Regions from separate parts of the Actinoplanes subglobosus genome, predicted to be linked through region 2. Evidence: riboswitches for the same ligand, from Rfam matches in the RefSeq annotation. Region 2 holds a riboswitch; each other region holds the start of a gene.
What was found. Region 2 has a riboswitch for cobalamin ahead of ACFO0C_RS47275 (ribonucleoside-diphosphate reductase subunit alpha). Riboswitches for the same ligand answer to the same signal wherever they lie in the genome.

Region 1 (3,174 bases), on a different contig from region 2:
TTGGGCGGTGGCGGCGGTGCGCATGGATTTGATCTCGGCGCTGGTGGGGTCGAGGTGTTTGAGGGCGCCGCAGCCGAGGAGGTGGTCGCCGTCGTGGGCGGTCCAGAGGGTGATGTCGGGGGCGCGGAGGCTGTCGAGGTCGAGGGCGTGTTTGCTTTCGGGTGGGGTGATGGCGCGCATCTGGTCGACGTGTTCCTGGAGGAGGGCGGCGATGGCGGGGCCGGTGAGGTCGTCGACGGTGATGTGGTAGTTCACGGTCGGTGATTTTACGGAGTGGCGGGCGCTGATCGCGGCGGCGGTGGCGCTGGTGGTGCGGCATTCGCCGGAGGGGCTCGGCTGGGTCGCGTATGGCGGGTCCGGTTGGTCAGAGGTGCAGGGTCCAGCCGTGGTGGTGGGTGAGGCGGGTGACGGTGAGGGGGGCTACGGCGAGGCTGCGTGTGCTGGGTGGCAGGCCGAGGGCGGCGGCGATGAGCAGGCGGATGACCAGGGGGTGGGCGATGGCCGTACGTCTGCTGGTGGTGTTTTGTGCGAGCCAGGCGGTGAGTCGGGTGGTGGCGGTGGTGAGGGATTCGCCGCCGTGGGGTGTTGCGGTGGGGTCGGTGAGGAATTGGTGGAGGCCGGCGGGGTCGATCTGGTCGAGGGTGTTGCCGGTCCAGGTGCCGTAGTCGGGTTCGGCGAGGGCTGGTTCGGTGGTGGTGGCGGGTGCGCCGAGGAGGGTGGCGGTCTGCTGGGCGGCGTGGGTGGGGGCGATCAGCCAGGGCTGGTCGTCGGGGAAGTGGCGTGGCAGCAGTGCGGGTGAGTTCTTGAGGGCGACGGTGGCGTGGTGGCCGGCTTCGTCGAGGTGCGGGTCGCCGCCGAACACGGCCCGGCGTAGTGCGGGGGTGTGTCCGGCGGCGATCAGGCGTAGTGCGTTCACGCGGTGGTGATGGGCTCCGCGGTGGCCTGCTTGCGGGTGGTGCTGTGGGTGAGCAGGGCGGCGAAGGTGATGCCGAGGGCGGTCCAGAGGATGGTCTGGGTGCCCAGTGACGAGATCCGGAAGTCCCAGAGGAGGGTGGCTGGGAAGTCGTCGGGGACTTCGTGGAAGGTGGGCAGCAGCGTGTAGGCGATGCCGACGACGGTGAGGAAGGCGGCGGTGCCTGCGGCGGCTTGGCGCCAGGGGTGGGTTTGGGTGCGGGAGGCGAGCACGGCGGCCCAGACGGCGACCAGTCCGAGGACGAGGACGGCGAGGTAGGCGGCGGTGCGTTGGTTGATGGTGTCGGGGTTGCCGACGGCGGGTGGGTTGGGTGGGTATTTGAGGTAGGGGACCAGGACGATGCCGGTGAGGGCGGCGGCGGCCAGGCCGAGGGCGGCGTGGGTGTCGCTGCCGGTGCGCAGGCGTCGTCGTAGGAGGGTGTAGGCGGTGGCGAGGATGCCGCCGAGGGCGACGCCGTAGAGGCTGGTGGCCAGCAGGAGGCCGGCGGTGCTCTGGATGTCGCGGTCGACGAGTGGTTGTTCGCCGGTGTCGCCGGTGGGGGCGGCTGCTTCTTCGATGGCGATGGCCGCGTTGATGTGCGGTTCGCCGGCGAGGTAGGCGAAGCCTCCGGCGAGCAGGCCGGCGATGAGGCCGGCGAGCAGGCCGCGGAGCAGGAGCTGGATGTAGCCGGGTTGGGTCAGTGGCACGGGACACCGAGCAGGTGGCGGCCGTCGTGCATGAGTTCGTGCAGGTACATGCCGCTCTGGGAGAGGGCGCCCTGGTCGAAGGCGACGAGGTAGGCCAGCAGGAGCATCAGGCCGGTGAAGCCGGCTGCGGTGGCGAGGAGTTTGCCGGAGACCGCGGGGGTGGTGATGGTCTGTGCCTTGGACATGGCGGAGTCAACCTCCTACGGGATGACGCGTCCCGATCGATGGGGCCTGCGGCACGTGAGCGTCCTGACTCACCGGCCCCCTGGCTGGGGGCCCGTTTACAGTGGCGCGACCGCACCGGACTCTCACCGGTTTCCCTCACACACCGCAGATTGGCTGTTCTCAACCTAATGGCCGGGGTGCCGCCGGCACAACCGGGCACCGGTAGCATCCACGCCGGTCACTGTGGTGCGGGGGTGTGTGCGGTGCGGTTGGTGGCGGCGGTCGTGGTGGGTGTGTGTGCCGGTGTGGTGGTGCCGGCCGGGCCGGTTGCGGCGGCGCCGTGTCTGGGTGCGGGGTCGGTGGTGGCGGGGGTGCCGGCGGAGTTGCGGGCGTATGCGCCGGCGCGTCTGGCGGGTCTGGCGACCGGTGCCGGGGTGCGGGTGGCGGTGGTCGACTCCGGGGTGGATGTGCGTAATGCGCAGTTGAAGGGGCAGGTCGCGGCGGGGCGGGATCTGTTGCACGGTGCTCCGGACGGGCGGCGTGACTGTGTGGGGCATGGGACGGCGGTGGCGGGGATCATCGCGGGGCTGCCGGATGTGAGTACCGGGGTGCAGGGTTTGGCGCCGGGGGTGACGATTGTTCCGGTGCGGGTGACCGAGGACACCGACAGCAGGGGGCAGCAGGAGATCGCGCGGTCGCGGTCGAGTGCGGATGCGTTCGCGTCGGCGATCCGGTGGGCGGCGGGTCCGGCGGATGCTGACGTGATCAACATCTCGCTGGTGATGCCGTTGGAGGATCCGGCGGTGCGGGATGCGGTCGCTGAGGCGGTGCGGTCGGATGTGGTGGTGGTCGCGGCGGCCGGTAATGGTGGTGCGGAGGCGGGGGTGGCGTATCCGGCGGCTTATCCGGGGGTGATCGGGGTGGCCGCGGTGGGGGCGGACGGGTTGCTGGCCGGTTATTCGCAGCCGGGTGCGCATGTGGACATTGCGGCGTTCGGTGATCAGGTGACGGTGTTGTCGCCGGTGCGGGGGCATCGGTCGGTGCAGGGGACGAGTTTTGCGGCGCCGTTCGTGTCGGCGACGGTGGCGTTGTTGCGGGAGCGGTTTCCGGGGGAGAGTGCGCGGGAGATCACGGGCCGGTTGTTGCGGTCGGTGGATCCGGCGCCGGGTGGGCCGCGGAGTGTGGCGTACGGGGTGGGGCTGTTGAATCCGTATCGGGCGTTGTCGGAGGAGGCGGGTCCGGTGGTGGCGGCGGTGCCGGCCGGGTCGCCGGTGCCGGTGGTGGTGGCGTCGCGGGGTCCGGCTTGGGAGCGGGCGGGTTTGTTCGCTGCTGGTGGTGCGGGGCTGGCGG
Region 2 (3,174 bases):
AGCACCGTGTCGCCGGGGGAGGGGCGGAGCACGTTGAGGACGGTCCCGGCGCCGGTCTGTACGCTGCAACCGAGCGGCGCGGCTACCGTGGGTGACAGGGTGCTAGGTACCCGTACCACATTGGTCTGATGGGCGAGCAGATGGGTCGCAAAGCTGGACTGGCCGAAGAAGTTGCCGAAGACCTTGTCTTCGCCGCTGCTCAGCGGCGTGCTGCCGTCGGCGCGGGTGCCGCGCATGTTGAGATCGCTGAGCAGGCAGTAGGCCGGATGCCCGCCGCGGCACAGTTCACACAGACCGCAGCTGCGGTAACTGACCGCGACCGTGTCGCCGACGGTGACCGTGGTGACCGCGTCGCCGACGGCCTCGACGACGCCGGCGCCCTCGTGGCCGAAGACCATCGGGGAGATCCGGGCCGGCCAGCGGCGCCGCATGCTGAGGTCGGTGTGGCAGATGCCGGCCGCGGTGACCCGGATCAGCACCTCGTCGGTGCGCGGCGGTTCGAGGTCGAGGTCGCGGAGGGTGAACGGTCCGCCGGCCGTTTCGACGAGCGCTGCCCGGATGCGCACCGGCTCACTCTCTCTCGAGGACGAAGTAGTAGTGCCGGCCGTCGTCGAGGACGCCCTTGCCGTTCATGACGCCGAGCAGGGTGTCGTCGTCGACGCGTTTGAAGTGGTCGAGGACCGGCTGGCCGTCGTAGACCATGGTCGCGGTCGTCTCGCCGCGGAACTCGACGGCGTAGAGGGCGGCGCCGCCCTTGGCCCGTTCGACGTCGTCGAACAGGTTGCCGTCGTCGTCGCGGCAGACGAGCGGGGCGACGTCGGTACGGGAGGTGAAGCGTTTGCCGTGCCAGCGGATCTTCGGCAGGTAGCCCTCGAAGCGGTGGCCGCTGACGAACTCGCTGCCCCGCCAGGAGCCGAGGATCTCGTCGGGCCCAGTTGTCGGCAGTGCGGCCCAGAGATCGTCGAGCTCGTCGATCGTGGTCTTCCCGGCGTCGGCGCGGATGTCGGCGATACGGCGGCGAGCGGTTGCGGCGTCCATGTCCCACCCCTCTTATTGACGTTCCGCCAATATAAGCGACACGCCATGTGGTGTCGACGGTCGCCGAGTGTGGCCATATATAGTGCCTCTCGCAGCTGGTTCGGGCAGGTCGCACAGACCTGCCCGAGGCAACAGGGAACCCGGTGCAAAACCGGGACTGCCCCGCAGCGGTGAGTGGGAACGACCGCCGTCATCAAGCACTGGGCCTCGCGAGAGGCCTGGGAAGCGACGGCCAGTAGGGATGAGCTGGACGCCCACGAGTCCGAAGACCTGCCAGCGCGCCGCACGTCACCGTGGCGTGCGGCGGTCGAAGGCCGCGTGGGACGGCTGACGCCGAAGCGTCCCCGCATGCCCGGGGACCGATGGTGTCCGCCCCCACGCGCCCGCTCGCGAGGAGAGGGCATGACACTCACGCCGCAGAAGACGGCGGTGCCGGAGCAGCGACGGCACGTGATGCAGGTGCGCAAACGCAACGGCGACCTGGAGACGGTCGACGTCAACAAGATCGTCAAGGCGGTCGAGTTGTGGGTCACCGACCTCGACGAGGTCGATCCGCTGCGCGTCGCGACGAGGACCATCAGCGGCCTGTACGACGGCGCGACCACCGCCGAGCTGGACAAACTCTCGATCCAGACGGCCGCGGAGCTGATCGGTGAGGAGCCGCAGTACTCGAAGCTGGCGGCGCGGCTGCTGGCCGCCTACGTCGACAAGGAGGTCCGCGGCCACGGTGTCGCGAGCTTCAGCCAGTCGATCCGTCACGCGCACGGTCTCGGCCTGATCGGTGACGGGACGGCCGCGTTCGTGGCCCGCAACGCCCGCAAGCTCGACGACGCCGTGGACGTCACCGGTGACCTGCGGTTCGAGTACTTCGGGCTGCGCACCGTCGCCGACCGGTACCTGTTGCGCCACCCGACGTCGCGGCTGGTCGTCGAGACACCGCAGTACTGGCTGCTGCGTGTCGCGTGCGGCCTGTCGACGGACGCCCGCGAGGCGATCGGCTTCTACCGGCTGATGTCGTCACTGGCCTATCTGCCCAGCTCACCGACACTCTTCAATTCGGGCACCCGGCACACGCAGATGTCGTCGTGCTTCCTCGTCGACTCGCCCAGGGACGAGCTGGACTCCATTTACGAGCGTTATCACCAGGTCGCGAAACTGTCGAAGTTCTCCGGCGGCATCGGCATCGCATGGTCGCGGATCCGTGGCCGCGGCGCGCTGATTCGCGGCACGAACGGCCGGTCGAACGGCATCGTCCCGTTCCTGAAGACCCTCGACGCCGGGGTGGCCGCGGTCAATCAGGGCGGCCGTCGCAAGGGCGCCGCGTGCGTCTATCTGGAGCCGTGGCATCCGGACGTCGAGGAATTCCTGGAACTGCGGGACAACACCGGTGAGGAATCACGCCGGACCCACAATCTCAACCTGGCGAACTGGATTCCGGACGAGTTCATGCGCCGGGTCGAAGCCGATGAGGACTGGTCGCTGATCGACCCGTCCGACGCCCCTGAGCTGCCGGATCTGTTCGGTGACGCCTTCACCGAGGCCTACCGGGCGGCGGAGAAGAAGGCGGTCAAAACCGTCAAGGCCCGGGATCTGTACGGGCGGATGATGCGCACGCTCGCCCAGACCGGCAACGGCTGGATGACGTTCAAGGACCGCTCGAACGCGCTGTCGAACCAGACCGGCGAACCGGGCAACGCCATTCACCTGTCGAATCTGTGCACCGAGATCCTCGAAGTGAACAACGACGAGGAGACGGCGGTGTGCAACCTCGGGTCGATCAACCTCGGCGCGCACGTCACCGCCGACGGCGTCGACTGGGAGCGACTGCGCGCGACGGTGCGGACGGCAGTGGTCCATCTGGACCGGGTCATCGACATCAACTACTACCCGTCGGCGCAGGCGGCGGCCTCGAATCCGCGCTGGCGACCGGTCGGGCTCGGACTGATGGGATTGCAGGACGCGTTCTTCACCCTGCGGCTCCCGTTCGACTCCGACGAGGCCCGTTCCCTTTCCACGCGGGTGCAGGAGGAGATCTTCCTGACCGCGCTGGAGACGTCGGCCGGGCTCGCCGCCGTTTCCGGGCCGCATCCGGCCTATTCCGAGACCCGCGCGGCGAAGGGTCACCTGCACCCGGAT
Region 3 (3,174 bases), on a different contig from region 2:
GCACCGAGCACGTGCAGCCCGTCGCGGATCTGCACGTCCTTGACCTCACACAGCCATCCGTCGATGTGCATGATGAAGTCGTCGAACTCCTCGTCGTCGGGCCGGTTGGCCTGACCGAGGTCGTGGTCCATCTTTGCGGCCTGGATCAGCGTCCAGATCTGCGCGCGGATCGCCGGCAGCTTGGCCGGGTCGAGGGCGGCGATGTTGGCGTGCTCGTCGAGCAGCTGCTCCAGCCGGGCGATGTCGCCGTAGGACTCGGCGCGGGCCATCGGCGGGATCAGGTGGTCGACCAGGGTGGCGTGCGCCCGGCGCTTGGCCTGGGTGCCCTCGCCCGGGTCGTTGACCAGGAACGGGTAGATCAGCGGCAGGTCGCCGAGGGCCGCGTCGGTGCCGTCCGAAGCGGACATGCCGACGTTCTTCCCCGGCAGCCACTCCAGGTTGCCGTGCTTGCCGACGTGCACGACGGCGTGCGCGCCGAACTCGTCGGCCAGCCACCGGTACGCCGCCAGGTAATGATGCGACGGCGGGAGGTCGGGGTCGTGGTAGATGGCGACCGGGTTGGCCCCGAACCCGCGCGGCGGCTGCACCATGACCACGATGTTCTCGTCGCGGAGGGCGGCCAGCACGATGTCGCCGCCGTCGGTGTAGAGCTCACCCGGCGGCGGGCCCCAGTGCCGCTCGACACTCTCCCGGAAGTCGTCCGGCAGCGTCACGAACCAGGACTCGTACGCCACACCGGAGATCCGGACCTTGTTTTCGGAGAGCTGCTCCTCGGTGAGCCAGTCGGGATCCTGGCCACCGGCCGCGATCAGCGTGTGGATGAGACCGTCGCCGTCATAGGTCCCGAAGTCGCCGATCCGGTAACCCCGCTCCGCGAGCGCGGCGAGCAGGGCGACCGTCGAGGCCGGGGTGTCCAGACCGACGGCGTTGCCGATCCGCGAGTGCTTCGTCGGGTAGGCCGACAGCATCAGCGCGATCCGCCGGTCGGCCGGCGGCACATGCCGCAGCCGGGCGTGCGCCACAGCGATCCCGGCCACCCGCAGCGCCCGCTCCGGGTCGGCCACGTAGACCGACAGCCCGTCCTCGTCGATCTCCTTGAAGGAGAACGGGACCGTGATGATCCGCCCGTCGAACTCGGGGATCGCCACCTGCGTCGCCGCGTCCAGCGGGGACAGACCGTCGTCGCTGGCCTCCCAGGCCGCGCGCGAACTGGTCAGGCACAGGCCCTGCAGGATCGGCACGTCCAGGTCGGCGAGGACACCGACATCCCACGCCTCGTCGTCGCCACCCGCGCTCGCCGTCGCCGGGCGGGTGCCGCCGGCGGCCAGAACCGTCACCACCAGCGCGTCAGCCTTGCGCAGCTCGGCCAACAGCTCCGGCGGGGCGGTCCGCAGCGAGGCCGTGAAGATCGGCAGCGCCCGGCCGCCCCGGGCCTCGATCGCCTGGCACAGCGCCTCGACGAACGCGGTGTTGCCGGCCATGTGGTGGGCCCGGTAGTAGAGCACCGCGACCGTCTCCCGGCCGCCCTCGGACGCCTCGCGTGGCAGGAGCCCCCACTGTGGGGTCTCGACCGCCGGAGCGAACCCGTTGCCGGTCAGCAGCACCGTGTCGGAGAGGAAGTCGTGCAGTGCCGCGAGATTGTCGGCACCGCCCTGCGCCAGGTAGGTGTGCGCGTCCGCGGCGACACCGGCGGGCACGGTGGACAGCTTCATCAACTCGGCGTCGGGCGCCTGCTCACCGCCGAGGACGACGACCGGCAGACCGCTCGCGAGCAGCGCGTCGAGGCCCTCCTCCCAGGCCCGGCGGCCACCGAGGATACGCACCACCACGAGGTCGGCCCCGTCGAGCAGGGCGGGCAGGTCGTCGACGGCGGTGCGGGCCGGGTTGGCCGGGCGCCAGGCCGAGCCGCTGGCCCGGGCGCTGAGCAGGTCGGTGTCGGACGTCGACAGCAGCAGGAACACAGCGCACTCCCCCTCGGGGTCCGCGCCCCGGGTAGACGGACATCACGGCGACCGGAGTTCCTGGCTCCCAGAGAAATGCCCTGGTGACAGTGGCGGGACCGCGCCGGACTCGCACCGGCTTCCTCCGCGGCGTCGCCGCTCGTTGGCCCCTAACCTTTCCGAACCCCGGTGTCCCGCGTCAAGGCGGAACGGCCGCTGTGACGCTCCCGACCCACCGCACGACGGAGGTGAATTCCTGTCGGGGGTCGGCCGTAGTATCCGGGCCATGACTCCCCGTTCGTCGGACACCGACGCCTGTCCCGGCGCGCTGCGGCTGCATGCCGCGGCCGACGGCATGCTGGCGCGGGTCCGGCTGCCAGGGGGCATGCTGTCCGGTGCTCAGCTGCGCTCGCTGCGCGAGCTGGCCGAGGAGTTCGGCGACGGCTGCCTGGAGCTGACCTCCCGGGCCAATCTCCAGCTCAGAGCATTGAGACCAGGCGATGCGCCGGCGTTGGCGGCCCGGTTGCGGTCGGCGGGCCTGCTGCCTTCCCCGACCCACGATAATGTACGGAACATTGCGGCCCCGCCTCTTCCAGGATCGCTTCTCCGCGCTCTCGTAGGACGGCTCGACCTCGCGATCCAGGCTGACGCCACCCTGGCCGCGCTGCCCGGTAAGTTCCTCTTCGCCATCGGCCAGGTCCCGCTCGCCTCCGACGTGGCCGCGGTCCCGGTGCCGCCGTCCACAGTCGTCCCGTGCCCACCCGCCGCTTCCGCCGTCGACGGACCGTTCGTGATCAGGCTCGGCGGGCATGACACCGGGCTGCGTGCCGGCTACGACGACGTCGTGCCCACGATGGTCGCCGCCGCCCACGCGTTCCTGGCCGAGCGGGCCGAGCAGCGCTCCGGCAGCGCTGCGGCGTGGCGGTTGCGCGAGCTCATCGACGGCCCCGCTCGCATCACGGCCCGGCTGGCCGCCACACTCGGCGTGCCGCCCGACCCGGTGACCGTCACGCCCGGCGTGACGATCGTGCCCGTGGATGTCGCGGTGCCCGTCGAGGCGCCGGAGCCCGGTGACCTGATCGGGGTGCTGCCACAGGAGGACGGGCTCGCCGCGGTCGCCGCGCTGGTGCCGTTGGGGCGCCTCGATGGCGTGCCGATGAGGGTCTTGGAGGCCGCGGAACTGCTGGTCGTGACGCCGTGGCGTGGCGTGGTGGTTGCCGATCTGCCACCGGCG

Region 1: it holds a riboswitch for cobalamin, as region 2 does, so the genes downstream of both, ACFO0C_RS26045 (CbtB domain-containing protein) here and ACFO0C_RS47275 (ribonucleoside-diphosphate reductase subunit alpha) in region 2, are expected to answer to the same signal.
Region 3: it holds a riboswitch for cobalamin, as region 2 does, so the genes downstream of both, cobN (cobaltochelatase subunit CobN) here and ACFO0C_RS47275 (ribonucleoside-diphosphate reductase subunit alpha) in region 2, are expected to answer to the same signal.

Annotation. Positions count from the first base shown of each region.
Region 1 covers NZ_JBHSBL010000019.1:141,415-144,588, forward strand. Annotated here, with positions in the region: gene ACFO0C_RS26030 (GNAT family N-acetyltransferase) at 1-255, opposite strand, end outside; gene ACFO0C_RS26035 (histidine phosphatase family protein) at 365-916, opposite strand; gene ACFO0C_RS26040 (CbtA family protein) at 913-1,659, opposite strand; gene ACFO0C_RS26045 (CbtB domain-containing protein) at 1,650-1,844, opposite strand; adenosylcobalamin (AdoCbl) riboswitch at 1,853-2,006, opposite strand; gene ACFO0C_RS26050 (S8 family serine peptidase) at 2,088-3,174, shown strand, end outside.
Region 2 covers NZ_JBHSBL010000041.1:40,273-43,446, reverse strand. Annotated here, with positions in the region: gene ACFO0C_RS47285 (NAD(P)-dependent alcohol dehydrogenase) at 1-566, opposite strand, end outside; gene ACFO0C_RS47280 (DUF4334 domain-containing protein) at 571-1,038, opposite strand; cobalamin riboswitch at 1,118-1,330, shown strand; gene ACFO0C_RS47275 (ribonucleoside-diphosphate reductase subunit alpha) at 1,441-3,174, shown strand, end outside.
Region 3 covers NZ_JBHSBL010000038.1:9,633-12,806, forward strand. Annotated here, with positions in the region: gene cobN (cobaltochelatase subunit CobN) at 1-1,961, opposite strand, end outside; cobalamin riboswitch at 1,996-2,122, opposite strand; gene ACFO0C_RS46870 (precorrin-3B synthase) at 2,227-3,174, shown strand, end outside.